DNA from 4 places in the Exiguobacterium sp. N4-1P genome. Region 1 is predicted to be linked to each of the others. Evidence: riboswitches for the same ligand, from Rfam matches in the RefSeq annotation. Region 1 holds a riboswitch; each other region holds the start of a gene.

Region 1 (7,613 bases):
GACTAAATGATGTAACATCTCTTCGAAGTACTTTCGATTGACCGCTTTCGTCAAATGGTCATAGTACGCAAGCTGATGGATTTTCAATTCATTTTTCCGCATGTCTGTGATATCACGACCGATGCCGAACAAACCAACAAGTCGTTTTCGGACACGAATCGGAATTGTCGTCACGCTGAGCAGGACATTGTTGCCACCTTCCTTTCGAAACACCGTCTCGAATTGTTCAGCGCTCATCTTATCTTGATCCGCCATGGCAGAAGTGCCTTGTCCAAGCAATTGATCGTACGACCGACCAATCAACTCGCTCTCACAATGTTCCGTCAGTTTTTCGAATGATGGGTTCGCACTTTCAATTTGTCCTTTCAAATCAAGAGAATAAACGGCATCCGGATGATACGTAAAGAGTGATTCATAACGTTCCTTACTCTCTTCCAACTCGTCCGCCTTATGGTGGATTTCTTGAATCAATTGATGGTTACTTAAAATCATTAAAATTTGCCGGACTAAAATTAAGAGAATCGTCACCCCGCAACCAATCATCAATCCATTTAAGGCATCTCCCCGTTGCGCATAAAACAGCATTGTTGAGAACAATAGAAGTACGAGGAAATACGGTAAAAACAATCGCCCGAGATGTAAGGATTGCCTTTCTTCCTGATCGACTCGGATATGTTCCATCGTCACTTCTCCCGCATGACCGGAAATCGCGACTAACAATAAACTTAAAATGAATAACGGATCAATCGCTGCGGTGTTCTCATACCCATGGATGGTCGTCATATATAGAAAAAGGGTATCGGCGATAATCTGAATTAATATTCCGATTAACAAAAAGGAGAAACAGGTCGGTCGTGTGACAGTTTGTCGTTTTTCGATTAAGAAGTAGATGCTGATGACACAAAACAGCAATACGACATCATTCATCGGATACGCGAACGCGACGAAGTTTTCCGCTGTCGACGCTTGCCCATCCGCTAAAGAAGGACGAACCAAGAAAAACCAGCTGTATGTCACAGCGACAGTCATGACGATTAAAATATCAAACACGAATCGAATCAATTGATGTTTCGTCACGTATTTTCGAATCAAATGAAGAAATGCCATAAAGAAAAAGAACGATTGCAACATATAAAAAGGGTCCGGCAGACCGGGAAAAGGAACGGCAACCTGTTGGATATTTTCATAAGACATCCAAATCAGTTCCGCAATCAGATAACTTCCTGTTCCGAAAGCAAGATAGAGAAAAAACCGGCCTTGGTCCCGGCCATTCGTTCGATATGTGTGCAGTAAGAATAATGTTGCAGCTATACAGCCTATGATAGAAAAAATGTTATTTCCCCACGATGCCAGTTCCGGTCGATCGGCATAAAACCAGATCCAACTATAATAGCTCAAACTAAATAAAAGAACGCCGTATACGTAATGAATCCGCTTCATGTTCATTCGCCCCCCTTTCTTCCAAACTTCTAAGTTTTCCGTACTTTTATTATTATACGGTGGTTATACCATCCCGTGTATCCGTGACCATGAATTATTGATAAAAACCAAAAAAATTTCTATCGCATGTAAGAGGGGCGCGACCTCAAAAAGGAATCGCTCATTTTCCACGCGCTTTCCTGCAGGAGTCGCGTGAAACGAGTGATTCCTTTTGAACGATTTAACAGGTGGCGGATTGACTTTTACGTCTGTCCCCGTTTTACATCCGATAGAGAAACATTACTGAAAGCTGCGTAACAAGTTCGCCATCTCGATGGCAGAGACCGCCGACTCATACCCTTTGTTCCCTGCTTTCGTGCCGGCCCGTTCGACCGCTTGTTCAATCGAGTCCGTCGTCAATACACCGAAGATGATCGGAACACCCGTCTCACGCGACGCACCGGCAACACCTTTCGCGACTTCATTGCAGACATAATCGTAATGCGACGTCGCACCGCGGATGACGGCACCGAGTGTGATGATGGCATCATACTTACCGCTTTTCGCCAGTTTCTCCGCGACGAGCGGAATCTCGAATGCGCCCGGCACCCACGCCGTATCGACGCTATCCGCTTCGACACCGTGACGACGGAAGGCATCGTTTGCTCCTCCGACTAATTTAGAAGTGATCAATTCATTGAACCGTGCCGCGACGATCGCAACCCGGAGTCCTTCGCCCGTTAAAAATCCTTCGTATACCATCTTATTTTCCTCCTTCGAGATCGAGCAGATGCCCGAGCTTCGTCTGTTTGGTTTTGAGATACTGGTGGTTTTCTAAACTTGCCGGTACTTCATGCGGAACCCGCTCAAGCACAGTGATGCCGTACGTTTCGAGCGCTTGCTGTTTATCCGGGTTATTCGTCATCAAACGGATTTTCGTGACACCGAGGTCCTGAAGCATCGCTGCTGCGACGGCGTAGTCGCGTAAGTCGGCTGCAAATCCGAGCGCATGGTTCGCCTCGACCGTATCAAGTCCTTGTTCTTGGAGCTCATAGGCTTTCAGCTTCGCCATCAGACCAATCCCCCGCCCTTCTTGACGCAAGTAGAGGACAGCGCCGCCTTCTTGTTCAATCCGGTCGAGCGCCGCGTCGAGTTGCGGACCGCAGTCACACCGTTTTGATCCGAAGACGTCACCCGTCAGACATTCGGAATGAACCCGGACGAGCATCCCGTCTTCTGCTTCACCTGATAGCACCGTGACATGTTCCTTGGCGTCAGGTGTCGTATAACCAAGCATCCGAAACGCCCCGTGCCTCGTCGGTAACAAGACTTCCGCTTCACGGCGGACAGAGCGCTCGAGATAGCGGACGAGAGCATCGATCGTAATCATTTTTAAATCATGTTCTGCTTTATACATCACTAAATCATCAACCCGTGCCATCGTCCCGTCGTCTAAAATGATTTCACAGATGACGGCCGCTTCGGCGCTTCCCGCGAGCCGTGCCAAATCAATCCCTGCTTCCGTATGACCACGCCGGACGCGAACGCCGCCTTCGTTTGCGATCAACGGAAAGATGTGTCCGGGACGCTTGAACTGCTTTGGACCATCCGTCAACATCCGCTGAATCGTCATTGCCCGTTCCGCTGCACTGATGCCGGTTTTCGCATCTTCATGATCAATGCTGATCGTAAAAGCCGTTCCGTGCGGATCCGTGTTGACATCTGTCATCGGCCGGAGTTCGAGTCGTGTTGCGATATCCGGACTGACCGGGACACAGACGAGTCCTTTGCCGTAAGTGATCATGAAGTTAATCATCTCGGGTGTCGCATGTTCCGCAAGTAACACGAGATCCCCTTCGTTCTCACGGTTTTCATCGTCACAGACGATGATCGGTCGTCCGCGTTTTAAGTCATCCACTGCTTCTTCAATCGAATCAAATCCGTTCATCATGCTTCGCCTCCTAAAAATGCCGACCAGTCCGTTTTCGCATCCTTCTGCGTAAAGTGATAGAGATGTTTCGCCATCAAGTCACATTCGATATTGACGAGGGCACCCGTCTGCAAGCGATCGAACGTCGTGACTTGGCGTGAATGGGGAATCAATGAAATCGTCACCGCGTCGTTTCCGACATGTTGCAGTGTCAGGCTCGTCCCATTAATCGCAATCGATCCTTTCGGAATACAGTACTTGCTCCAGTCGCCTGCCTCAAAACGGTATTCCATCGCTTCACCGTCCGGTCGCCGGCTGAGAAACCGAGCCGTTCCGTCGATATGACCGCTGACGAAGTGACCGCCGAACCGTCCATTCGCCGGCATCGCGCGTTCGAGTTGAACGGCTGCTCCGACCCGTAACGTCTGCAGCGACGTCGCTCGGATCGTCTCATGGACGGCATCGGCCGTGAATCCGCTCTTCGTCATCGCCGTCACCGTCAAACAAATCCCATCAACGGCAATGCTGTCGCCAATCTTTGTTCCGTCAAGCACTGCTGTCGCTTCAATTTCGAGCGCCAGCCCGTTCGGACGGGGGACTTTCCGTTTTATTGTGCCGAGTTCTTCAATCAATCCGGTAAACATGTCATCCTCTCCTTTCGTACATACTGGAGATGGACGTCTTGTCCGATTTGGTTCATTTTCACTAAATCAAAACGGTCTTCGATGTCCTGTTCCGTCGTCAGAGACTTGGTCCCACTGAAGAGGGACGGTGCCTGATAGAGTTCGATCGTATCCACGAGATCCGCTTCTAAAAATGCGGATTGAATCGTGGGACCACCTTCAATCAACAGACTGCGAATACCTTGTTCATATAAAAGTTCGAGGATTTGGTCCGGTGTCGCATACGTCCCGACGAAAACCGTCACGTTCGCCCGTTCGCTTGTTCGTGGCTGTTCCGTCAGCCAGTACGTCGGATTCAAGCCATCGTTTAAGACTTGGAATGTTTCAGTCAGGCGCCCGCGGCGATCGACAATGACACGGACCGGTTCGATGCCGGTCGAACTGCGCAACGTCAGTGCCGGGTCATCGATGATCACCGTGTCGCTTCCGACGAGAATCGCGTCGTGTATCCCGCGTAACTGCCGTCCGTCAGCACGTGCCGCTTCCGAAGTGATAAAGCGTTGTTCACCCGTCGCAATCGTCCCGTTCATCGTTTGGGCGACTTTCACTGTGACATGCGGACGTTTTCGTTCAATCGCCGTCCAAAATGGTTCATACAGTGCCACTGCCTCGTCTTTTAGTAGACCGACTTCGACGTCAATCCCCGCCTGACGGAGACGTGTGATACCGCTTCCTGCGACGAGCGCGTGGCGGTCCTCTGTCGCGATAAAAACACGATTGATTCCTGCTTCGAGGATTGCTTCCGTACACGGCGGTGTTTTGCCGTGATGATTGCACGGTTCGAGTGTCACGTAGAGATCGGCTCCGCGTGCTGCTTCACCTGCCATGAGGAGCGCTTCGACTTCGGCATGGGGTCCTCCCGCATAACGGTGGGCCCCAAAACCAACAATCCGCCCCTGTTTGACGATGACGCAGCCGACACTCGGATTCGGGCTCGTTTGACCGTTTAACATGTGTGCTAGTTGCATCGCATAACTCATGAATGTTTCCATTTTTTCCGCTCCTTTCAATAAAAAAGACGCCTCCTGTAAAAGGGGCGTCGTGATTGAAGGATTGACGAAATAAGCGTCTCGCGTTTCTGTTTTTACACATACAGAAACAGACCTTTCCCTGAAAACATTTTTTCAGAAAATGGCAGCAAGCGCATTGTTTCGTCCTTCTCCCATCCGGACTTTACCGTCGGCCCTGGAGTCTCACCAAGTCAGCCACAGTGCGTACACTGCAGGTCGCGGGCTCATCGATTTATCAATCGCATCACCGCCGGTTGGGATTTTCACCCTACCCCGAAGAACTGGTTATTGAGTTATACAGCTCAAGACTAGCACAGGTCATTCTAAAATACAAAATGAATTGTATTTCATTCTCTTTTTTTAGGAAAACATCAAAAAAAGGACCCTTCTCTTAAAAGAAAAGGATCCTTCCATCTGCACTAAGGCAGAATCCGCTCCGCTCATCTTTCAGACAAACGTCTGACGGAATTGGCACAGTACGACGTAAGAAGTCTGTTGCCGAGGTTTCGTAGGGCCAGTCCCTCCACCTCTCTCGATAAGTGCTACGGTATGAAGTTCATATGTGTGATGTTTCAAGTCGTTCTTATGTCGTGAATCTAATGCTTACACTACGGGGATTCCTTTCTCAAGTCAACCATATTTTCAAAATTAAACCAAATTACCCAGTTTATCAATTTCGACTTCTTTTTGACGTCTTGACAACGTATTTCAATCAATGCTATTCTCTTCACAATGATTATTCCGACAATTCCTATACGATATATCAAGAGTGGGCGAGAGATCTGGCTCTACGAACCCACGGCAACCTGCAACATGCAAGGTGCTCCGACCAGCAAAGCCGATGCTTTGGATGATACTTACGAGAATCTCGTAGTGCGCCTAAAGCACTACGAGTTTTTTAATAGAAGGAGGAACCCTTTATGAATTCATCATCACCCGTCCTGTTTGGCGCAGAAGCTTTTTTGATTGAACGAGGTCCAATCGGTATTTTACTGTCTCACGGTTTTAACGCAACCCCTCAAAGCGTCCGTACTGTCGGAGAGCAGTTTGCCGCCCAAGGGTTTACCGTGTATGCCCCGCGTCTCGACGGACACGGGACGAGCATCCGTGATTTCGAAGCGTCGACTGCTGAAGATTGGAAACAAAGCCTCCGCCAAGGGTTCGACGTCTTAACCAATCATTGTTCGTCCATTTTCATCGCCGGACAATCGATGGGTGCGACACTTGCCCTTGCACTCGTCGCGGAAGGATTACCTGCTGACGGATTGATTACGATCAATGCAGCGTTAGCGATTCCTGCCTATGAAGCATTATCTTTTGAAGACTGTCCACGCTACTTAAAAGAAAGTACCCCAGACATTAAACGTGAAGCGTTTGAAATCATCTATGACCAGGTCCCTGTCGTCTGCGCATCGGAACTTTTGACCTTGATTGACCAGACACGTCCACTCTTACCAGCCATCGAGATTCCAACACTTATTTTATATTCTGCCGAAGACCATGTCGTCCCGCCTGAAAGTTCGGATTACCTTTATCAAGTCATCGGTTCGACGGACAAACGGAGCTATTGCCTGCTTGACTCCTATCATGTCGCGACCCTCGATTATGATCAAGAAACGATTGTCCGCGAGGCAACACACTTTGTACACCAATATAGTCGTTTGACCCACACCGGTTGATGTCTTTCCTGCGCGAAAGCAAGGGATGAAGACTGTTTCGATGCGTGTTTCAAGCATCGACTAAGCCGTCCAAAACAATATGAATGCGCAAAAAAATGGCCGATGCTCCCTTGAAACGATGGGAGTATCGGCCATTTGATTGATGTTGTCCTGACTGATGAATCAGTCCTTCGTTTACTTCATCAGTTCTGTTGCTGTTTCTTCCATTGTTGCAGGGCTTGCGATTTCCCCGGCACTTCATGGCAGTGGCGGCAACGCGGCTCATACGACTCTGACGCGCCGACTAAAATGATTGGATCATTGTAGTTGGCAGGTCGACCGTCGATTAAACGTTGCGTCCGCGATGCCGGGTCACCGCACGACAGGCAGATCGCCTGCAGTTTCGTGACGAACTCTGCCCGTGCGAGAAGTTCCGGCATCTTACCGAATGGTTCCGCCCGGAAGTCTTGATCGAGTCCGGCACAGATGACACGTTTTCCGTCCTGCGCGAGGGCCTCGATGACATCGACGATTTCATCATCAAAGAACTGAACTTCGTCAATCGCGACCACTTGTGTCTCTTGTGCGACTGCCGCGTACACGTCACGGCTCGTCGCCATCGGTACCGCGATGACAGAGTTGCCGACGTGCGAAACGACATGTTCTTCATGATAACGGTCGTCAATTGCCGGTTTAAACACTTGGACCGGCAACTTCCCGTACTGAGCCCGGCGAACGCGTCGAATCAGTTCTTCCGACTTACCAGAGAACATACTTCCGCAAATCACTTCAATCCAACCATACTGATTTATTACATGCATCATTGCAGACACCGTCCTCTAAAATTAGTCACTTTAACGAGTATAGCCCGAATCGAATATAAGGAAAAGAGTTGACTTCTCGAAATCAAAAA
Region 2 (7,613 bases), 370 kb from region 1:
ATGTCACACTTGGATTTAAAGAAGAGATGTATCAAGGAAAATGGTATTAAGAAGCCGATTGAATTTGGTATACTAAAACCGTTAGTCCACTATAGAACACAGGGGGAATCGCAAATGAGTCAAGTCAAAGACAATCTACGGTATTCGGAAGAGCATGAATGGGTCGAAGTAACAGGCAACAAAGCACGAATCGGAATCACGGATTTCGCACAGCACGAACTCGGTGATATCGTGTTCGTTGAGCTTCCAGAAGTCGGAGATACGATCTCAATCAACGAGCCATTCGGTTCGGTTGAATCGGTCAAGACGGTTTCAGAGTTGTACGCACCGATTTCAGGGAAAGTCGTTGCAATCAATGAATCACTCTCCGATTCCCCAGAACTCGTTAACGAATCACCATTTGAAGGTGCATGGATGGTTGATATCGAGCTAGAAGATGAGTCACAAGTTGAAGCATTGATGGATGCTGCGGCATACAAATCAATGATTAACGAGTAATACTTAAAGTAAGACGGACAGGGGTGAAACGATTTCGTTTCATCGCTGTCCTTTTTTTTGTATACTGGCTTCAGAAGCACGGGATAACAGGAGGGGTCAAGATGAAGGAAGTAACAGAAGTACCAGCAAACGGGTTGTTGTATGTCTATGCACCGATGTGCGGCACATGTGCCATCGCCAGTCGGATGCTCGACATCGTCGAAGCGACGAAAGACGAGGAATGGATCCAAAAAGCGAATGGCAATTTCATTCCTGAATTTTTAGAGCAGGCGCAAGTCATGAGTGTGCCGGCATTACTCAAAGTAAAGGATCATCAAGTCGTAGAGCGGTTATATGCGTTCCAAAACGTCCAAAACGTCTTTGCGTTTTGTGCAGAATAACAAGAAAAATCATTGGATGATTTTTCTTTATGTTAAATTGTCGGAATATTTACAATAATTCATTGACAATGACAATTTATGAATGGTATATTCATATCAACTTCTAGAAATGCTTTTATAGGAAGTCTGGCAGAGGTATAGAACTTGATGTTTCTCGTATTTAGAACCATTCAATGACATCCTAAATCTTTTTTTCTGTTTCCCCTTAAGTCGTCCCCCAAAGACGAAGCGGTTCAAAAAAGAGGTGGTGGATTCGAATGGTCGATCTGACTACTGTGACATCTTGCTTTTATAGTTCGAAAGGGCGCCGTCCTCTGATGTGACGAACGAAGAAGTTCGCATCAGAGCTGGGTTTTCCTTCGTTGCATTTCTAACCACATTATTCGTGTTGTCGGTTCTCCGGCAACGCCTTTTTTTTGTTTCCGAAAGATTTTGAAGCTGTCGCCTTGCTAATCAGAATTGTCCCTGCTACAATGCGATTAAGGAAAAATACTTTAATTCATATCCGATTAGTCGGAATTAAAAGCGGGATGCGGAGGACGAAAAGGCATGACAGTACGTTTCATGGATGTATTTACAGAGTGGGCGTCATCTTACGACGACACAGTAACGGGGCAAGATCCGGAGTACAAAGAAGTCTTTCGCCGTTATGACGAAATATTAGAGACGGTCGCTGAAAAAGCGATGTCACCCGTTGCCGAATTTGGCGCAGGAACAGGCAACTTGACGCAACGTTTGCTTGCGCGTCATGAGCAGGTACTGGCGATTGAACCAAGTCCGGAAATGCGCGACATCTTAATCAATAAAATTCCGGCGCTGGCTGTTCAAGATGGTCATTTCTTATCGTTTGAAGCAGCAGATGCAAAAAGTTTTGTCTCGACTTATGCGTTTCATCATTTGACGGATGAAGAAAAAGGACAGGCCGTCGATTTGATGGCAGCGATTTTACCGGCAGACGGAAAGATCGTCTATGCCGATACGATGTTCGTTTCTGAGGCAGCACGTCTAGAAACGATTGCAGAAGCAAAAACTCAAGGGTTTGACAACCTTGCAGAAGATTTAGAACGCGAATTTTATCCACTGCTTCCAGTGATGGAACAGATTTTTACGTCACGCGGATTTAACGTGACATTCACACAATACAATCACTTCGTCTGGCTCATAGAAGCCGAGAAAATGGGGGAATAAATCATGACAATCAAAAAAATGAACGTAGAAAGCTTTAACTTGGACCATACGAAAGTCAAAGCACCATATATTCGTGTAGCAGGCTATAAAGAAGGTAAAGTCGACCAAGTCGTCAAATATGATATTCGTTTCACACAACCGAACGTCGAGCAAATGCCGATGCGTGCGATGCACACACTCGAACATTTACTTGCTGAAAACATCCGCAACTATTCGGACGACGTCATCGATGTTTCGCCAATGGGCTGCCAGACTGGTTTCTACATGGCGATGATGAACTTTGACTCAGTCGAAAAAATGAGTGAACTCGTCGAGAAGACATTGAACGACGTCTTAGCGGCTGAAGTGATTCCGGCACAAAACGAAACGCAATGTGGGTTTGCGAGCGCACACGACCTTAAAGGAGCGAAGCACTATGCCGAGAAAATGCTTGCCGGTCGCGACGAATGGGACATCGTCTTCGGATGATCGCGAAGTCAGTCCGCGACCTCGTCGGAAATACGCCACTGTACGAGATTACTTCGTTCGATTTGCCTGCTGGTACGCGGATTTTGGCGAAGCTCGAATGGATGAACCCTGGGGGCAGCGTCAAAGACCGCCTCGGTATCCAACTCGTTGATGCCGCAATCGAACAGGGTTACGTGACACCAGGCGGAACGATCATCGAACCGACTGCCGGCAACACCGGCATCGGTTTGGCGCTCGCCGCTAAAAAATATGACTTACAGGTCATTTGTGTCGTCCCGGAAAAGTTCAGTCAAGAGAAACAGACGTTGATGCGGGCACTCGGCGCGACTGTCGTCAACACGCCGACTGAACTCGATATGCAAGGCGCAATCGATAAGGCAAAAGAACTCGGACAAACGATTCCGAACAGTTATGTGCCACTCCAATTCGAAAACGAAGAAAACTCGGTCACTTATCAGCGGACACTTGGTCCGGAGCTTGTGGCGGAACTCGGTCACATCGACTGGTTCGTCGCCGGATGCGGATCAGGTGGAACGTTTGCCGGAACGACGGCTTTCTTAAAAGAACGCTTCGGGACAAAAGGGGCAATCGTCGAACCGGAAGGCTCCGTCCTCAACGGAGGGTCAGCCGGACCGCATAAAACAGAAGGAATCGGGACAGCTAAATGGCCGAGTCTCGTTTCTCGTGATTTAGTTGAGGAAATTCATACGATTTCTGATTCGGATGCTTTTACGAAGGTCCATGAACTGGCGGCACGTGAAGGGTTACTCGTCGGCAGTTCAGCAGGAGCGGCACTCGCCGCGGCGCTCGATATCGCCCAGCGCCATCCTGGAAGTACGATTGTCACCGTCTTCGCAGACAGTGCAGAACGGTATTTGAGCCAACAAATCTTTGAAAAGGTGGACGAGACACATGCGTAAAAAAACAGCGTTGATTCACGGAGGAACGGGTGTAGACAAGGCAACGGGTGCCGTTACACCGCCAATCTATCAAACGAGCACATATAAGCAAGAAAAAATCGGTCAATTAAAAGACGGGTATGAGTACTCGCGCACAGCAAACCCGACGCGGACGAGCATCGAACGATTGATTGCTGATCTTGAAGGAGGCGTCCGTGGATTCGCATTCGGATCAGGGATGGCGGCGATCCATGCTGTCTTCAATCTGCTTCAGTCTGGCGACCACATCGTCATGACGGACGACGTCTACGGAGGAACGTTCCGCTTGATGCAACGTGTCCTACCGAAGTTCAACATCGAAGTGACATTCGTCGATACGACGGATCTCAGCGCGACGGAAGCGGCGATTCAGGACAACACGAAGATGCTCTACGTCGAAACACCGACGAACCCGTTATTAAAAGTGACGGACATCGAAGCAATCGCAGCCATCACGCGTCGTCACGACTTGAAGCTCGTCGTCGACAACACGTTCGCGACACCATACTTGCAACAACCAATCGCGCTTGGGGCAGATATCGTGCTGCATAGTGCAACGAAATACATCGGCGGACACTCGGACGTCGTCGCAGGGCTTGTCGTCGTCAACGATGATACGCTCGGCGAAGAACTCCACTTCATCCAAAACTCGACGGGTGGAATTCTCGGACCGCAAGACAGCTTCTTGCTTGTCCGTGGATTACGGACGCTCGGTATCCGGATGGAAGCGATCGAAGAGACAGCACATGAACTTGTCAGCTTCTTGCAAGCGCAAGACGTCGTCTCGAACATCTTCTACCCGGGGCTCGCATCGCATCCCGGTCATGCGATTCAACAAAAACAAGCGACTGGTTTCGGTGGGATGATCAGCTTTGATGTCGGTTCAGCTGCAAATGCAGAGAAACTTGTGGAAGCATCACACTTCTTCACGCTTGCTGAAAGCTTAGGGGCGGTCGAAAGTTTGATTTCCGTTCCGGCACGGATGACACATGCATCGATTCCAGCAGAACGTCGGGCGGAACTCGGCATCACGGATGGTCTCGTCCGGATCTCGGTCGGACTTGAAGATGCAGAGGATTTGAAAGAAGATTTAACGCATGCTTTCAGTCTGCTCGAAAAAGTTTCTGAAAAAACTGTTTGACAAGCAAAATAACCCCTGCTAATATTCAAAATATATTAAAAACAACTAAATACCGATAACTCTTATCAAGAGTGGTGGAGGGACTGGCCCGATGAAACCCGGCAACCGCGGAATTTATTTCCGAAGTGGTGCTAATTCCAGCAGACGAACGTCTGCAAGATGAGAGCAAATGGTTTTGTGTACTGAAAGTGCGCGCGTTTGCTCTAAAACGTGCGCACTTTTTTTTATGTTTAGGAGGGACAGTAGTGATTCGTTTACAGGATGTAGGAAAGATTTATCGCTCGAAGCGCGGCGAAGTCGAAGCTGTCGCAAACGTCGATCTCACGATTGAGCGCGGCGAAATTTTCGGAATAATTGGTTATTCCGGTGCAGGGAAGTCAACGTTGATTCGCCTGCTGAACATGTTAGAAGCACCGACAAGCGGTTCGATTCAAATTGACGGTGTCGAGATGACGACGTTACGACCGAAAGAATTACGCGGCGTCCGGAAAAATGTCTCGATGGTCTTTCAGCACTTCAACTTGCTTTGGTCACGAACGGTCGAAGAAAACATTATGTTCCCGCTCGAACTCGGCGGATATCCGAAAGCACGCCGGAAAGAACGGGTCGCCGAGCTGATTCAACTCGTTGGACTCGACGGTCGCGAAGGCGCTTATCCGTCACAACTATCCGGTGGACAAAAACAACGCGTCGGGATTGCCCGCGCACTGGCATCAAACCCGGACGTCTTATTATGTGACGAGGCGACAAGCGCCCTTGATCCGAAAACGACGGACTCGATCTTAGAGTTACTCGTCGACATCAATAAAAAACTAAAACTGACGATCGTCTTGATCACACACGAGATGCACGTCATTCAAAAAATCTGTCACCGGGTCGCCGTCATGGAGGCCGGAAAAATCGTCGAACAGGGTCTTGTTTCAGAAGTCTTCCGGCATCCGAAACAAGCGATGACAAAAGAATTCGTCAAACAACTGACGTCGTCTACAGAAAACGAGTTGACGTTCGCGAAACTTCGTGAGCGCTATCCGACAGGGAAAATCGTCCAGCTGACATTCGTCGGTTCGACAGCAGAAAGTCCGATCCTGGCAGAAGTCATGAAAGATTCGACCTTATTATTTAATATCATCGGCGGGAACGTCGGACAGACGCAAGACGGTGCACTCGGAACGTTGTTCATCCAACTGATTGGTGCGGCACATGAAACACAAGCGGTCATCGCGAAACTTCAAGCGAGTGACGTGGAAGTGGAGGTGGATCACCGATGACGACATTCTTTAACGACCTCGATTGGGAAATGGTCTGGACGGCGACCGGCAGTACCGTTTATATGACAGCCGTCGCGGGTCTAGCGACTTTCATACTCGGTTTAATCATTGGTCTGTTGTTGTATGCGACGAATGAAGACTTATTGTTTAAGAACCGGGCACTGTATTCCGTGCTCAGCTTTTTAGTCAACATCTTCCGTTCGATTCCGTTTATTATATTGTTGATTTTATTGATTCCAGTGACGCTCATCATCGTCGGATCGTTCTTAGGACCAACAGCGGCACTTCCGGCACTGATTCTTGGGGCGGCACCGTTTTACGGGCGGATGGTCGAACTGGCACTGCGTGAAGTCGACAAAGGTGTCATCGAAGCAGCGGAATCGATGGGGGCAACGAAGTTCCAAATCATTTATAAAGTGTTGATTCCGGAAGCACTACCAGCAATCGTCTCCGGTATCACCGTCACGCTCGTCGCGCTCGTCGGTTACACGGCAATGGCCGGAGTAGTCGGAGGAGGAGGACTCGGGGACATGGCATATATCGAAGGTTTCCAGCGTTCTCAAAACGATGTCATCGCCATCGCGACATTGTTGATTCTCGTCATCGTCTTCATCATTCAAATTATTGGTGACCTGCTCGTAAAAGCAATCGATAAACGATAATACTATTTTTAGTTAACTTGGGAGGAATTATTCATGAAACTTTGGAAAAAATTCGTCGGTACAGCAGCAGTATCCGTCTTAGCAGTCAGTCTTGCAGCATGTGGGGAAGAGTCTTCAGGAGACGACGCGAAGACACTTGTCATCGGTGCTTCAAACGTTCCCCATGCTGAAATCCTAGAGCACGTTCAAAAAGAGTATGAAGCAAAAGGCTACAAACTCGAAATCAAAAAGTTCCAAGATTATGTGTTGCCGAACAAGGCACTCGCTGAAAAAGAAATCGATGCAAACTATTTCCAACACGTTCCGTACCTTGAGCAACAGGAAAAAGAGAACAAATCTTATAAATTTGAAAATGCAGGCGGCGTCCACGTTGAACCGCTCGGCGTTTACTCAAAGAAATATAAGTCGCTTGACGAGTTACCGAAAGGTGCAACGATTTTGACGAGCTCAAACGTCGCGGAGCGTGGACGTGTCTTGACGTTCCTCCAAAACGAAGGCTTAATTAAGTTGAAAGACGGTAAGACGACAGATGCTCAGCTTAGTGATATCGCGGAAAACCCGAAGAACATTGAGTTCAAAACGAATATCGAAGCGTCACTCTTGCCGCAAGCGTACAAAAACAATGAAGGCGATGCTGTCCTCATCAACACGAACTACGCGATTGATAACGGTTTGAACCCGTTAGAAGACACGATTGCCCTTGAAGATGAGTCTTCACCATACGTCAACATCATCGTCACGCGTGAAGGTGATGAAAAAGACGAGCGTGTGACGGCATTGCTCGATATCTTACACGAGAAAAAGACACAGGATTGGATTACGAAAGAATATAAAGGGGCCGTCGTTCCGGTCAGCAAATAATTCACTCGAATGATGCATTCTTCCTATATAATGGAAGGATGCATTATTTTTTTAGTTGAAGGGGGATTCTAAGTGCACCGTTTACGACAGTTACATCCGCTGACGATCGGCGTCCTGCTCGGAACATTTTTCTCACGGCTCGGGACGTTCATCACGATGCCATTCTTTGCGATTTATTTATCGACGGTGCTGAAGTTCAGCCCGGTCGA
Region 3 (7,613 bases), 830 kb from region 1:
TGTTTGTCGTCATCCGTTAATGTAAAGTTCTCGACGAGGTCGCCCGGTAACTTCGAGACGTCCCATTGTTCATATAAGACGCCGCGTGAAGCAAGGAATGAAGAGACCTCATTTTGATCCGTATACCGTTCGTTTGTCTGTTGGAAAAGTACTGTTGCCATTGTAAATTCCTCCTTTTAATGAATCGCCTGTCGGCACGTTTGTAGTTTTAAGGTGTAACTGAACAAAAACTCGAATGCTTCCAACTGTTTTTTCGCTTCAAAGGCAGTCGGTGCCCAGACGGTGATGCCGTGATTGCGAATCAGGACGGCGCCGCTCTCGGCATGTACATGTGCTGCAAAGGCAGCGGCAAGCGTCGGAATGTCGGCATGGTTCGGGATAATCGGCACACGGACTTCCGCATCTTCTTCCCAACGGCCGAGTGCCTTGATGATTTCCTGACCGGCAAACCGAATCTCGCCTTGGTCGCCGTACAGTTCCGAAATGACATTATTGTCAATCGTATGGACGTGAAGGGAACACCCGGCAGTCGTTCGGTTGAAGACCTCGACGTGGAGCAACGTTTCGGCAGAGGGACGACCCGTCTGTTCGCCGATCAGTTGACCGGACGCGTCGACATGGACGAAGTCGTCCGGTGTATCCTGCCGTTTGTCCTTCCCGCTTGCCGTCACGAGAAATTCAGTCGGTTGATCGGCTGTCCGGATGGCGAGATTGCCGCTTGTGCCGGGGAACCAGTCGCGTGCTGCAAGTTCCTGTTTGACGGCACGTAATTCTTCATATCGTTTTAAGAAGGTCATGTGTACACCACCTTTGTCTGCAGATGATTCAATATGTCATGAAAGTTTTCAAACGGCGTATACGGGATGCCGTGCTGTTCACATAGCGTGATCAGATAATCCCGTGCATAAACGTGATCCGCCTGCTTAGCCAGTTCAAAATCTGTTACGGAGTCGCCGATCGCGATGATCGTGTCACCGTTCTGCTTCAGCTTCCGGGCGATCGAGGTTTTGCAACAGCCGCATTGATTTGTACAGGCCGCGTCGCAGGCATGCGGCCATTCGATTCGAACCGTCTCCTGGCTGAAGTCACTGCCGTTGCAATAAATCGCTTCGTCCGTCAGTACATCCGCAAGAATCGGCTGGACAAAAAAGTCGATCCCGCCGCTGACGATGGAAAAATCAATCTCGTTTGATTTGGCAAAAGCGAGTAAGGTGTCGAAGCCGGGACGAATGACTGCCTGTGTCATCAAGAAATCAATGTAGTCCTGTTTTTGACTGGACGGAAGCAGCTGAAACATCTGTCCGACGCCGGATTGAATCGAGAGCGACCGGTCGAGCACACCTTGTTTTAACGGTTCAAATTTTTCCGGCGGAGCGAACTCCTGCATCAAGGCGATGATATTATCGTGCTCCGTTACTGTTCCGTCAAAGTCACATAAAATCCGGATCGTCATTTCGTGATCCCCCAAGCATCGAGAGCGACACGTAATTCCTCGTGCCGGTGGGCGGCACTTGTCAGTGATTCGCCGGCCAGTGCTGCGCCCAGTGCCTGGCGGAAAGCGATGACTCCGGCCGCAGCACCTTGCGGATGACCGTGGACACCGCCTCCGGCATTGATGACGGAATCGACGCCGAAATCACGAACAAGCTGGGCGACGAGACCCGGGTGGATTCCGGCGGACGGGACCGGGAGAATTGTTTTGGTCTCACCGATTCGGGTCGCTTCGACGGCAATCCCGCGGGCCAAGTCTTTGGCGAGGGCGACATTCCCGTACGGCGACGGGAACAGTGTCAAGTCGGCACCGGCAATCCGCGGCAACGTTCCGAGCAGGACCGGGGCGGCAATCCCGTACTCGGGACTGGCGATCAAGGCACCGCTCAACGCCGGATGATTAAAGATCGGGACCGGGATTTCCGGATCGGCTGCCAGTTCCCGCAAGACATCAAGCCCGTATGTAAACGTGTTGAGCAGGAGGGCTGTCGCTCCGGCTTCGACCAGTCGTTTCGCCTGCTCTTTCAAGCGGAAGACCGGACCACTCAATGTAATCGCATAAAGGGCCCGTTTACCGGTCCGTTCATAGTGTGCATCGAGGACTTCCCGTCCAATCCGCGCCCGGTCGAGTGCCGGTGTCAGCGGATTGTCGTATAAGATTTCGTCATCCTTGACGAGATCAATCCCGCCGGCGAGCTGGGCTTCCAGTTGTTCCCGTAAAAAAACGAGATCCCGTCCGATGACGCCTTTGAAGATGCTCATCAACAGGGGGCGATCATGGACTTGGATCAATTGGCGGACGCCCTCAATGCCGAATTTAGCACCGGGGAAATCCGGTGTGAATGAAGCGGGAAGCTGAAGATCCGTCAGTTTGATTTGACCGTCGAGTGACAGCTTGCCGAAGACGGTCGTCAAAATCGCCGAAAAGTCTCGTGAGACGTTGTGTTCCGGATAACGGATCGTGACATACCCTTTTCCGTCGTGTTCTTCCGTATGGACGACTTGTCCTTTAAAGGATTCAAGCTGTTGTTGTTCCAAGTGATTCAAATCGGTCCATGAGCCGACCGTCAGACCGAGGGCGATTTGCTCTGCCCGTTTTGGTAACTGATCGGTCACGCCGAGTTGGTAAGTTGCGGTAATGTACGCCATGATCGTCGTCTCTCCCTTGTTAAAAAATACAAAAATGGTCCCTCGTCAATGACAAGAGACCATGAAAAATTGCGCGTGGACTCTTATCTGTCAGCGTGTTAGCTGCAAGAATTAGCACCGTGCCAACTGGTCGGTTGCTGCGACATCATAGGGCTCGTCCCTCCGTCTGCTCTTGATAAGAATTGGATGAAATTGTGAAATCTAATTGCAATTTTTACATGAGATGGACGTGATGTCAAATAATTTTTTGAAAATTTATTTTTTTTGAAATCAGCTTCTATAGATGGCGGTCTTTTAAATGGTTTTTCACTAAAAATTGGAATTGACAGATGATTTAAGACGGGCGTAATATTCGAATCAACATCGAACACAACAACCACATATGACTCTTATCGTGAGTTGGCAGAGGGAATTGGCCCGAAGACGCCGCAGCAACCGACCATCCGGCACGGTGCTACATCCAACAGACATTCGTCTGAGAGATAAGAGGACGGATGATACCCCGCGCCTCTTTTCTATGACGAAAAGCGGCGTTTTTTTGTGTAGAAATGAAGGGGGAAGCAAGATGGCATATCAAGCATTTACAGAACAGGACGCCATTAAACGTGTCCGGGAACTCGGACTCATCGGACAGGAAGAAGCGACGGCAGAAGAAATCGGCGACGGCAACTTGAACTTAGTCTTTCGGATTCAGGCAGGGAAAGAACGTTTGATCTTGAAGCAGGCATTACCTTATGCAAAAGTCGTCGGGGAAAGCTGGCCCTTGTCACTCGAGCGGGCCTGGATCGAACAGTTGGCACTGAAGGAATTCGCAAAATACGCGACGCCATTCGTTCCACGGGTCTTTCATGCGAGTCATGAAGAAGCGTATACAGTGATGGAGGACTTGTCGCACCTGCAAATCGTTCGGACGGGATTGCTCGCAGGCGAAACCTACCCGCTCCTTGCAGAACATGTCGGTTCTTACTTGGCACGGACGTTATTTTTCACGTCAGATTTTGCGCTCGGTCCGGTCGGAAAAAAACAGGTCGCACGTGACTATTACAACCCGGATTTATGCGACATTACGGAAAAGTTAATCTTTACGGATCCGTTTTACGACGCGGAAACAAACAACATCGAGAGCGGCTTGGAAACAGACGTACAGCAGCTCTGGCAGGACGAAAAACTGAAGCGGGAAGTCGCGAAGCTCGAAACGTTGTTCATCACGAAAGGGGAGGCCTTATTACACGGAGATTTACATACAGGAAGCATTTTTGCTTCGGCGGGCGAAACGAAAATCATCGATCCGGAGTTCGCTTTTTACGGACCGTTCGGGTTTGATGTCGGTCAGTTCATTGCCCACCTCTGCTTTGCGGCGTATCCGAACTATGCTGAGTTGCGGGAGAAGCGGGTGAAGGATATCGATACGTTCTGGCTGACGTTTGCTTCGACGTTCACGGCACTGTGGGAACGGGAAGCCGTCGAACCTTTCCGGACGGTACCCGGGCTTGTCGATGATGTCCTCAGTACAATTCTCCAAGACGCGCTCGGTTTCGCCGGTTGTGAACTGATCCGGCGGACGATTGGTTTGGCACCGGTCGCTGATTTGGAACAAATTCCGGATGCTGCGACGCGCCTTGAACGGAAACGTCATGCGTTACGCCTCGGGACGGCATTGATTAAACGGCGCGGCGAATGTAAGACGTTTACCGATCTCCGGAATTTTGACGTGACGGAGGAATTGAGCCGATGAGCGAGTTTATCCGTAGTGTCATCTATGAGCGGGCGTGCTTAAAGATCCTTGATCAGACCCGTCTCCCGCAAGAAGAACGGTACGAAGTCATTCATGATTTGGCGCAAGCGGTTGAGGCGATTAAACAACTTCGTGTCCGGGGGGCGCCGGCAATCAGTCTGTTCGGTGGATTCGTCCTCGTGCAGGAAGCGTTCCGGACGACGGGATCGCTTGACGAGGTCAAACAAAAACTGTTGACGGTATCGGCGGAGTTACTGGCGACCCGGCCGACCGCCGTCAATTTGCGGAACGTACTCGATGCGCTCAATCAGCTTATCCTTTCGAGCACAACGCTCGAGGAACTGCCGAAACGTCTGGAACAAAAAGTAATTGCCCTTTATGAAGCCGATGCCAAGACGTCACGGCAAATCGGTGTGCATGCGTTGGAGCTGTTTCAAGCGGGAGACCGGGTGTTGACGATTTGTAACGCCGGATCGATTGCGACAGCGGCGTACGGGACGGCACTGGCCCCGTTTTATCTTGCGAAGGAACAAGGCATCCCGTTATCCGTCTATGCGTCGGAAACCCGGCCTTTGTTGCAGGGGGCGCGCTTGACGACATGGGAGCTGCAACGGGCAGGGATTGACGTCACCTTGATCACGGACAATATGGTCGCGCATACGATCAAGGAAAAGCAGATCACCGCCATCATCGTCGGCGCGGACCGGATCACCCGTAACGGGGATACGGCCAATAAAATCGGGACGTTCCAGCTGGCGTTACTCGCACGTGCCTTCGGGATTCCATTTTATGTCGCGGCACCGCTGTCGACGTTTGATGTGACGAGTTTATCAGGTGACGAGATTGAAATTGAAGAACGCGATGCTAGTGAAGTGACACAACTGGCGGGGAAAGTAACGGCACCAGCCGGAACAAAGGTCTTTAATCCGGCGTTTGACGTGACACCGCACGAGCTCATCACGGCGATCATCACGGAACTCGGCGTCATTGAACGGCCGAGCGTGGAAACGATCGAACAGGCGATTGGACAACAGGTCATCTAAACAGACAGGAGAGATCGAGATGAAAAAATTAGCATTCTTACTCGCACCGGCGGTCTTGCTGGCTGCTTGCGCCAATAGTGAAGCGACACCGACGAAAAAAATCAGCGGTGTGCCGGAAAGTGTCCAAGGCGACATCAAGATTGCCGTCATCCGCAATCTGGCGTCCGATGATCATACGAAACAATTTTTAGACGGTGCCCGTTCGGAAGGGGAGGCGCTTGGGTTTAAGGTCAACATGTTCATTTCCGAAGGCAATGACGTCAAGTTCAAGGAACTGGTGGCGCAAGCCGTTCAGCAGGATTATGACGGACTGATCATCTCGCACGGAAAAGAAGATTATTCCTACGACATGATTAAACCGGCGATCGACAAAGGGATTCAGGTCGTGACGTTTGATACGGTGACGAAGAAAAAGGACCAGACGTTAACAGGCATCACGGAGACATTCCAGGATGATCACAAACTGGCAGAACTTTCACTCGATGAAGTGACGAAAGTGAAAGACGACAAGCCGGTCCGGGTCATCAAATTGTGGTTCGGTCCGGGGTTTGCACCGCTTGACCGCCGTCAGGAAATCTATAAGACGTATGAAGCGGACGGCAAAATCAAGACGCTTGAAACGGTCGGACCGACGAATTTCCAGGATGTCCAGGGCGATATCGCGACGAAGATGAACGCGATTCTCGCGAAATATCCGAAAGGAAGCATCGATGCCGTCTGGGGAGCGTGGGATGAAGTCGCAAAAGGCGCCTATAAATCCTTAAAAGACAACAAACGTCAGGAAATCCCGTTGATTTCAATCGATGTCTCGAATCAGGACATCAACCTGATGCGTGAGAATGGCAGCAACTGGGTGTCGACGAGTGCCGTTGATCCGCATTTGATCGGACAGACGGACATGCGCCTGCTGGCGAAAAAACTGGCCGGCGAAAAAACACCGGGCAGCTTTGATCTGGACGCTAAATTAGTCGAGCAAAAGGCGCTCAAAGCCGATACGACGATGTACAATCTCGATACAATCATCAAGGGCTGGAGCACATCCGAGAAATTCAATGAACCGTGGATGGAAAAACTACGGAAAGCGAATGCTGCGAAATGACGCATCTGGACGCGACGAACCGGCTCGAGATGCGTGGGATTTCAATTGAATTCCCCGGTGTCAAAGCGCTTGATGCTGTTGACTTTTCCGTCCGCCGCGGGGAAATTCATGCGCTCGTCGGAGCGAACGGCGCCGGTAAGTCGACGCTGATGAAAGTATTGGCGGGAGCGCATGCGGCGTATGACGGGACGATTTCGTTTGAAGGTGTGCCGTTGACGATCGATTCGCCGCGTGCCGCGAAACGGGCGGGAATTGAAATCGTCTACCAAGAAGTCGATACGGCATTGATTTCATACTTGACGGTCGCGGAAAACATTTGCCTCGATTTGTTGACGAACGGACAGCTCAAAGGGGTCATCCGGCAACGCCGGTTGGAACAGATTGCCCGGGAGGCGCTCGGGAAACTCCAGTCTTCGATTGATGTCCGGCAACGGGTCAGTGAACTGCGCCTTGCCCACAAACAGTTGGTCTTGATTGCCCGGGCACTCGTTCAAGACAGCCGTTTTTTAATCCTGGATGAACCGACGGCGCCGCTCAGTCAACGGGAGACGGAACGTTTGTTTCGCATCATCAGGGAACTCGCGACACGCGAACAATTGGGCGTGATTTTCATCTCACACCGCCTGCAGGAATTATTTGAAATCTGTGAGTCGATTTCCGTCATGCGTGACGGAAAACTTGTCGCCCGCCAAGCATTAGCCGGGCAAACGAAAGAGACAATCGTTGAACAGATGCTCGGAAGACGTTTGCAACAGACGGACCGGCAAACCCGAACCGTCGGGCAAGCGTTGCTCGAGCTCAATCAAGTGATGGTCCCGGGTGAACTCAATCAGCTGTCATTGACGGTTCATGCAGGTGAAGTGATTGGAATTGCCGGACTTATTGGAGCGGGAAAAACCGAGCTCTGTAAGACGATTTTCGGAGTGACTCCGACTGTGGCGGGACAGATTCGGATAGCCGGCGAACCGGCGACTATCCGGTCGCCGCACGAGGCAGTCAGACACGGGATTGGTCTGGTCCCGGAAGAACGCCGGAAAGAAGGCATCCTTGTCACGGATCCGATTTATCAAAACATGACCGCGGCAAGTCTCAGACA
Region 4 (7,613 bases), 430 kb from region 1:
TGGAAGACAAAAGGGGAGAACGGGATGGAAATCTTGCTGGCACGACAACCAATCGTGAATCGATCCGGTGCCATCGATGCATTTGAATTATTATATCGTTCAGTGGAAGCGCCTGCTATTTTTGATGGTGAATTAGCGACGATGGACGTGTTGACGAATACGCTCGTCCATTTAGGTGTCGATCGAGTGGCAGAAGGAAAACGTTTATTCATCAATTTCACCGGTGATTTATTACAAGGTGAGCTGATTGATCACTTAGATCCGGAACGATTTGTCATCGAGGTGCTTGAGACCGTCGTCATCGATTCACATATGCTGTCGGTTTTGAAAAAATGGAAAGAGGCTGGATTTCAATTGGCCTTGGATGATTTCGTGACGGATTTATTACGAAATCATGGTCCAGAGTTGTTTGATTTAATTGATTTAATAAAAATTGATATCGAAGCAATCAACCCACGTGAACAAAGTGCGATTTTACATATCGTTAAACGAAACTATCCGCATATCCGTTTGTTGGCAGAGCGTGTCGAAACGCATGAAGATCATCTTCGTAGTTTGAGCATGGGGTACGACTGGTTCCAAGGCTATTTTTATGCAAAACCGATGTTGATGAAAGGGAAGGCTGTTCCGCCACAATTGCCTGTATTGTTAAAGATGTTGAAGTGGCTCGAATCAGATGAGTATTATGACCAAGTCGTCGATGAAATCGAAGGAAATCCATACATTAGTGTGCAAGTCCTCCAGCTCATCAATTCTCCCGGGATTGGTCTTCGAAATACCGTCGAATCCGTTCGTCAAGCGATTTCACTACTCGGGTTTTCACAACTTAAAAGTTGGATTTCGTTAATCGTTTTACGAGAGATGCGACTTGCGAGTCCGTACAAGTGGTCAGACGAGTTGTTGCGTTCTTCACTGCATTGTGCCAAGTTATGCGAGTTATTTGCACTTGAAACAAAGACGTTACGTCCGGAAAGTGCCTACATGATTGGCTTACTCTCGCATATCGATGCATTACTGTCAGTCGATATTGATGAAATCATTGATCAATTACCAATCGAGTCGACGTTGAAAATCGTGTTACAAGGAAAAGATCATCCGTTTCGTGATTGTTTATTGCTCGCGATTAGTGCCGACCGTGGTGAATTTGAACAGTTTGAAAAACTAACCCATCGTTTTGGTATTTCAAAACAGCGTGCCTATGCACTATTAAAAGAGAGTCAAGATTGGTTGACTAAAAAAGAACTTCATTTGCAACCGGATGAAGAAGATTCAATCGTCTGATGGACGTTAAAAGGCACCAGCTCACTGAACATACAGTGTCTGGTGCCTTTTAATTATCTTAATTTAATTAAACACGTGGCCCTGCTGATTTGATTTCAGTAGTTGCACTATCGAACCGTGTGAAATTTTGTTTGAATTTAGTCGCCAAAGCCCGTGCTTGTTGTTCATACGCATCAGCATCCGACCAAACTTTGACAGGGTTGAGTAAGTCGCTTGGGACACCAGGGACTTCGAGCGGCATGTGTAGCCCGAAAATCGGATGCTCTTCCGTCGGGATATCAGCGAGTGTGCCGTTGACAGCTGCATTGACCATCGTCCGTGTATATGCAAGCTTCATCCGACTTCCCGTCCCATATGCGCCACCCGTCCAGCCTGTATTGACGAGGTAAACCGTGACACCGTGCCGGTCGATGAGCTCACCGAGCATCGTTGCATATTTTTCAGGAATGAGCGGTAAGAAGGGTGAACCGAAGCATGTCGAGAATGTCGCTTCCGGTTCTGTTACGCCACGCTCTGTCCCGGCTAACTTCGATGTATACCCGGATAAGAAGTGATACATCGCTTGCTCCTTCGTCAACTTACTGATTGGCGGCAGGACGCCGTAAGCATCAGCTGTTAAAAAGACAATCGTTTTCGGATGTCCGGCGCGTGATGGTACTGCAATATTATCAATCGCTGTAATCGGATAAGCGGCCCGTGTGTTTTCCGTTTTTGACGTATCATCATAGTCAGGAATTCGTGCATCATCGAGGACGACGTTTTCGAGGACAGTGCCAAAACGAATCGCATCAAAGATTTGTGGTTCTTTTTCGTGCGATAGGTTGACCGTTTTTGCGTAACAGCCACCTTCGATATTGAAGACGCCGTCGTTGGACCACCCGTGCTCATCGTCACCAATCAATTGACGACTGTCGTCAGCAGACAGTGTGGTCTTACCAGTACCGGATAATCCGAAGAATAAAGCGACGTCACCCTCATGACCGACGTTAGCCGAGCAATGCATCGATAAGACGTCTCGTTGAGGTAAAAGGTAGTTCATGACAGAGAAAATCGATTTTTTGATTTCGCCCGCATATTCTGTTCCACCGATTAAGACAATCCGATGTTCGAATGACATGGCGATGAACGTTTCGGAATTCGTTCCATCGACTTTCGGATCTGCTTTGAAGTGAGGCGCATAAATAACCGTGAAAGGCTCAAAAGCAGCTTCTGTCGGATATTCACGCAAAAATAGTTGTTTTGCAAACAAATTATGCCAAGCATATTGTGTCACGATCCGAACCGGAAGGGTAAAATGAGTGTCTGCACCAGCAGCAGCTTCTGTGTAGTAGAGCTGATCTGCTTCATTCATGTAGCGAAGAACTTTTTGTAAAAGTTGTTCGAAGTTGTCTGCTTCCATCGGTTGATTGACATGGCCCCAATCGATATGTGACTCGCATGACTGATCGCGAACAATGAACTTGTCTTTAGGTGAACGACCTGTAAATTTCCCCGTTTCTACAGACAGAGCGCCATTTTCAGCAAGAACCCCTTCTTCGTTACGAATTGCATGTTCGACTAGCTCAGCAACAGATAGTTGTTTGAACACATGCTCCTTCTTGAGTAGCTCTTCGATATTCAGGACCGTCATCGGCATCCTGACCCCACCTTTCCCCTACGTTGGTTTAGCTCTGACATTTAGTATGACACATTTATTATATATGACATACTAAAGGGTGAGCAATCCTTTTTTAGCGCTGATTTCTATTTATTTGGAAACGCTTTCAGCATTAACAGTTTAACATCTCTTCGGGAAAGTTTCGACTAGAAATTAAAACGTAGCTTGACAGAGTGGTCACAACTTTATATCATGTAATTCGTAACGGATACTCTTATTCTGAGCAGGTGGAGGGAACAAGGCCCGAAGAAACCCGGCAACCGTCCTACATTAAGAATTCTATTAATGAAGGAAAAGGTGCTCTCCTGAAGCGAAGTAAACACTTCGAACGATAAGAGGGTAAAGGAAGAACGCACAACCTTTCCCTGACCATTTTTTGGACATGGAGAGGTTTTTTTCATTTTACCGTCCCACTCAACTAGGGGAAATGAGTACACCGTCAAATTCTTTTTTGGGAGGGTCAAACATGACAAACCTTAATCGCCGACTATTTACGTCGGAGTCAGTTACTGAAGGTCACCCGGATAAAATCTGTGACCAAATCTCGGATTCTATCTTAGATGCAATCCTCGCAGCCGATCCGAATGCTCGTGTCGCTGCTGAAACATCTGTCACGACAGGACTTGTCCTCGTCGCAGGTGAAATCACGACATCGACTTATGTCGATATCCCGAAAGTCGTTCGCGAAACAATTCGTGAGATTGGCTATACACGCGCTAAATATGGTTTCGATGCAGACACTTGTGCTGTATTGACTTCAATCGATGAGCAATCAGCAGATATCGCTCTCGGTGTTGACCAAGCGCTTGAAGCACGCGAAGGTAACATGTCAGATGAAGAAATCGATGCAATCGGTGCAGGGGACCAAGGTCTCATGTTCGGTTATGCAACGAAAGAAACGCCTGAATTGATGCCACTTCCGATCTCACTTTCACACAAACTTGCTCGTCGTCTCGCAGAAGTCCGTAAAACTGGACAACTTGACTACCTCCGTCCGGATGGTAAGACGCAAGTAACTGTAGAATACAATGAGAACAACGAACCGGTTCGTGTCGATACAATCGTCATCTCAACACAACATGCAGAAGAAGTGACGCTTGAGCAAATCCAAGCAGACCTGAAAGAGCATGTCATCGCACCTGTGATTCCATCAGAATACATCGATGCGGAAACAAAGTTCTTCATTAACCCGACAGGTCGCTTCGTCATCGGTGGACCACAAGGTGATGCAGGATTAACTGGACGTAAAATCATCGTTGATACGTATGGTGGCTATGCACGTCATGGCGGCGGCGCATTCTCTGGTAAAGATCCAACAAAAGTTGACCGTTCTGCAGCATATGCAGCACGTTACGTCGCGAAAAACCTCGTAGCTTCTGGTCTTGCAGATAAAGCAGAAGTTCAACTTGCGTATGCGATTGGTGTCGCGCACCCAGTATCGATTGCAGTTGATACGTTTGGAACAGGTAAACTTCCAGAAGCACAACTCGTCGAACTCGTTGCCGAAAATTTCGATCTTCGCCCAGCAGGGATCATCAAGATGCTTGATCTTCGCCGTCCGATTTATCGTCAGACAGCAGCTTATGGTCATTTCGGTCGTACAGATATCGAATTACCATGGGAGCAAACTGATAAAGCAGCAATTCTTGAAGAACAAGCGAAACGATTCGCTTAATTTTCAGTTCAGAAGCAGACTCGCACGAGTTTGTTTCTGAACTTTTTTTGTTTGTCTCGAATTTTGGAGGGAAACGAATGATTTTTCTAGAACAGGGTAAAAGAACATGTACCGGTAAACGGAAAAAAGGGGGAGTCCGATATGGAGATACGCGAAGCAATTCCTACTGATGCGGCACGCATTCATGATATTGCCATCACCTCTTGGATGGATACGTATGAAGAGATTTACTCGGAAAGCTCGAAAGCCCATTTCGTACAAGAGGCGTATCCGCAAGAAGAAGTCGTTCGAGCAATTCGGACGGCGGAGGAAGCGCGGGGAGAATATTTCAATGTCGCCATTATCGAGGAAGAAATCGTCGGTTTCATCCATGCAATCGATGTTGACGGCACGTGGGAAATCGTTCGCTTGTACGTACTACCGAAATATCAACAAAATGGGATTGGGCGAAAGTTGATTCGTGAACTTGAACACCAAGGTGCTTCTCCAATTGAAGTCTACGTTGAATCAAGAAATTATAAAGCGCGCCAGTTTCTAGTCTCTTTCGGTTTTAAAGAAGAAAGTGAAACGACTGAAGAAATTTTCGGTCAAGTGGAACCTGTGACACGCTTAAAGCGTATATATGAATGAAAATCCAACTTAAGATGGTTTTGACATCAAGATGTAAACGTTATAATACAGAGATACTTGTATGAAGAGGTGAGTTTGTGGAAGATCAAGCAACAGGAATTATCGTACTTGTCTATCCCCTTCAACTGCGAGCGACGCCGAGCGATGCGTTAATTCGAGTCCTTGAAAAGGATTATGAAGTGTTACGTGTAGACGCACCGCGCCGAATATCGCTTGAGGAACATCAACAACTGCTGAAGGATGCTTTACGAGAAGCCGGAAAACGAAAGTTACCGATTCATATCATCGCCTGCAGCATGGGCGCACTCGTCGTCAACCGGCTACTGCAGGAATATGAATTGCCGATTGCGAGTTTGTCGTATATTTCGCCGTTATTTGATTGGCATAATTCAAAACAACTCGGTGGCGTCAAACAAGTATTTGCAAGTGCATTCGATCGTTTTCGACCGGATGCGCCACTCGGGATGTTGCCGTTTGGTCAAAATAGTGAAGATACGGCACGTCTCGGTGAGTTGACATATGCACAGTACCGGGAGATTGAAGAAGAAATCGTCTTACATGATGAAGAGCGGAAGAAACTACCACGAGTCAACCTCGCTTGTTTTTATGCACCGGACGATCAATTCGCGGACGTAAAATATACGTTAGAGATTTGCCGGAAAATGGGTGGCGATCAAATCTATCTTCAACGGCTCCATGGATTTCCGCATTTCAGCTTTGAACGTCTCAATACGCGGTTCGCTGAAAAATTATTGCTTTTTTTGAAGATGGTTGAGGAATGACAAAAAAGACGCTGTCGTGCTGACAGCGTCTTTTACTATTAATCGAGTGTTTGCTTTTTTAATTTTTTTTCGATGGCGATGATGAAAGGTGGATTGTTTTGTTGATTGAGAAAACGATACTGTAAGACGGCGTAGTCTTGCTGCGAAAGACTTTCGACATAATCGAGAACAGCATCCCGTTCACGTCTTCCTTCTACATGTCCATGATAGATGACGAGGACGATTAAACCGCCGGGTACGAGGACAGGTAACAAAGCACCTAGCGCTTCTAACGTATCTTCACCGGTCGTCGTGACGGACTTGTCACTTCCTGGTAAATAACCAAGATTGAAAACGCCTGCTCGAATCGGACGGGCTTCATTAACGAGGCGTGCGCCAACATGAATATGACTTTCGTGGTAGAGATCGACCCACTCTTTGACGTGAGCGGTTTCTAGACGACGTTTCGTTTCTTCAATCGCTTGTTCTTGTACATCGAAGGCGATAACACGACCGTCTGGTCCGACTTGTTCCGCAAGAAACAAGGTATCGTGACCATTTCCGGCAGTCATATCGACGACACAATCTCCTTCGTGGATGACAGATTCTAAGAGTTCTTTGGCGTAAGGTAAGACGCGGGCTAGTGACATGGGTTCAGACTCCTGTTCAAGTAAGATTATTCTTTGTTCGTTCATCACGTATTCTTTTGTTCCTGATTATACCATTATTCCGATGATTCATTCAAAATGAAGTTTCTTGACAGAACACAGAACAATTTCGTAAAGTGGCAAGGGTGAGAACTATATTGGAGGACACCTATTATGCCGAAATTACCTCGTGCGGTCTGGATCCTCGTGTTGGCGATGGCGATCAATACGACAGGAGCCTCTTTTTTATGGCCGTTTAATACATTATATATTCATGAATACTTAGGCGAATCCATGACCAAGGCAGGAATGGCCTTGTTCGTCAACTCTGCGCTCGCAATCGTCGGAAATTACATGGGTGGAAAAGCGTTTGATCGTTTAGGTGGGAAGCGGACGCTCATCATCAGTGTCATCGGACTCGTGATTGCTTCGATTGGTCTGCTGTTGTTCCATCAGACATTCATTGGTTATGTGACGATGCTTGGATTGATCGGTTTCGTCGGGGGGATGGTGTTCCCGACGATTTACGCATTAACCGGTCTGATTTGGCCAAAAGGCGGACGACGTGCCTTTAATGCAATCTATGTAGCACAAAACGTTGGAGTTGCGCTCGGTACGGCAGTCAGTGGTCAAATTGCTGCGATTGATATTCAATTTATCTTCATCGCGAACTTATTGCTCTATGTAGTGTTTGCGATTGTTCTGTTCATAGGTTTGAACTGGATTCAGGCGCCGCAGGTTAAACGACAAAAAGAGTTTACGACGGAAGAAGTCCGTGAGCCGTTATCGAAGGAGTCGGTTCGGACGATGCTCTACGTTTCAGTCGGGTATGCGTTGCTTTGGTTCGTTTACGTACAATGGCAAGGAACGTTTGCCGTCCACACGAAATCACTTGGTGTGACGATTTCCGAGTACTCGATTTTATGGACAATCAATGGAGCATTAATCGTCTTCGCACAACC

The links. Region 1 has a riboswitch for S-adenosylmethionine ahead of ribD (bifunctional diaminohydroxyphosphoribosylaminopyrimidine deaminase/5-amino-6-(5-phosphoribosylamino)uracil reductase RibD). Riboswitches for the same ligand answer to the same signal wherever they lie in the genome.
Positions count from the first base shown of each region.
Region 2: linked by a shared signal. The riboswitch ahead of A0126_RS11520 (methionine ABC transporter ATP-binding protein) and the one ahead of ribD (bifunctional diaminohydroxyphosphoribosylaminopyrimidine deaminase/5-amino-6-(5-phosphoribosylamino)uracil reductase RibD) in region 1 are both predicted to bind S-adenosylmethionine.
Region 3: linked by a shared signal. The riboswitch ahead of A0126_RS02135 (2,3-diketo-5-methylthiopentyl-1-phosphate enolase) and the one ahead of ribD (bifunctional diaminohydroxyphosphoribosylaminopyrimidine deaminase/5-amino-6-(5-phosphoribosylamino)uracil reductase RibD) in region 1 are both predicted to bind S-adenosylmethionine.
Region 4: linked by a shared signal. The riboswitch ahead of metK (methionine adenosyltransferase) and the one ahead of ribD (bifunctional diaminohydroxyphosphoribosylaminopyrimidine deaminase/5-amino-6-(5-phosphoribosylamino)uracil reductase RibD) in region 1 are both predicted to bind S-adenosylmethionine.

Region 1 is NZ_CP022236.1:2,599,538-2,607,150, forward strand. It holds gene A0126_RS13230 (putative bifunctional diguanylate cyclase/phosphodiesterase) at 1-1,440, opposite strand, end outside; gene ribE (6,7-dimethyl-8-ribityllumazine synthase) at 1,720-2,181, opposite strand; gene ribA (GTP cyclohydrolase II) at 2,183-3,367, opposite strand; gene ribE (riboflavin synthase) at 3,367-3,993, opposite strand; gene ribD (bifunctional diaminohydroxyphosphoribosylaminopyrimidine deaminase/5-amino-6-(5-phosphoribosylamino)uracil reductase RibD) at 3,978-5,024, opposite strand; FMN riboswitch at 5,183-5,327, opposite strand; SAM riboswitch class I at 5,480-5,584, opposite strand; SAM riboswitch class I at 5,800-5,902, shown strand; gene A0126_RS13255 (alpha/beta hydrolase) at 5,963-6,721, shown strand; gene A0126_RS13260 (thymidine kinase) at 6,904-7,521, opposite strand.
Region 2 is NZ_CP022236.1:2,232,233-2,239,845, reverse strand. It holds gene A0126_RS11555 (arsenate reductase family protein) at 1-50, shown strand, start outside; gene gcvH (glycine cleavage system protein GcvH) at 115-498, shown strand; gene A0126_RS11545 (thioredoxin family protein) at 600-878, shown strand; gene A0126_RS11540 (class I SAM-dependent methyltransferase) at 1,428-2,066, shown strand; gene A0126_RS11535 (S-ribosylhomocysteine lyase) at 2,070-2,534, shown strand; gene A0126_RS11530 (PLP-dependent cysteine synthase family protein) at 2,531-3,454, shown strand; gene A0126_RS11525 (bifunctional cystathionine gamma-lyase/homocysteine desulfhydrase) at 3,447-4,613, shown strand; SAM riboswitch class I at 4,673-4,779, shown strand; gene A0126_RS11520 (methionine ABC transporter ATP-binding protein) at 4,859-5,881, shown strand; gene A0126_RS11515 (methionine ABC transporter permease) at 5,878-6,543, shown strand; gene A0126_RS11510 (MetQ/NlpA family ABC transporter substrate-binding protein) at 6,577-7,404, shown strand; gene A0126_RS11505 (MDR family MFS transporter) at 7,477-7,613, shown strand, end outside.
Region 3 is NZ_CP022236.1:396,484-404,096, forward strand. It holds gene A0126_RS02120 (1,2-dihydroxy-3-keto-5-methylthiopentene dioxygenase) at 1-161, opposite strand, end outside; gene A0126_RS02125 (methylthioribulose 1-phosphate dehydratase) at 177-797, opposite strand; gene A0126_RS02130 (2-hydroxy-3-keto-5-methylthiopentenyl-1-phosphate phosphatase) at 794-1,453, opposite strand; gene A0126_RS02135 (2,3-diketo-5-methylthiopentyl-1-phosphate enolase) at 1,450-2,640, opposite strand; SAM riboswitch class I at 2,721-2,822, opposite strand; SAM riboswitch class I at 3,027-3,129, shown strand; gene mtnK (S-methyl-5-thioribose kinase) at 3,206-4,375, shown strand; gene mtnA (S-methyl-5-thioribose-1-phosphate isomerase) at 4,372-5,418, shown strand; gene A0126_RS02150 (sugar ABC transporter substrate-binding protein) at 5,438-6,517, shown strand; gene A0126_RS02155 (sugar ABC transporter ATP-binding protein) at 6,514-7,613, shown strand, end outside.
Region 4 is NZ_CP022236.1:2,174,206-2,181,818, reverse strand. It holds gene A0126_RS11245 (EAL and HDOD domain-containing protein) at 25-1,281, shown strand; gene pckA (phosphoenolpyruvate carboxykinase (ATP)) at 1,349-2,917, opposite strand; SAM riboswitch class I at 3,150-3,276, shown strand; gene metK (methionine adenosyltransferase) at 3,405-4,613, shown strand; gene A0126_RS11230 (GNAT family N-acetyltransferase) at 4,755-5,243, shown strand; gene A0126_RS11225 (alpha/beta fold hydrolase) at 5,321-6,025, shown strand; gene A0126_RS11220 (tRNA 5-(aminomethyl)-2-thiouridylate-methyltransferase MnmM) at 6,064-6,699, opposite strand; gene A0126_RS11215 (MDR family MFS transporter) at 6,826-7,613, shown strand, end outside.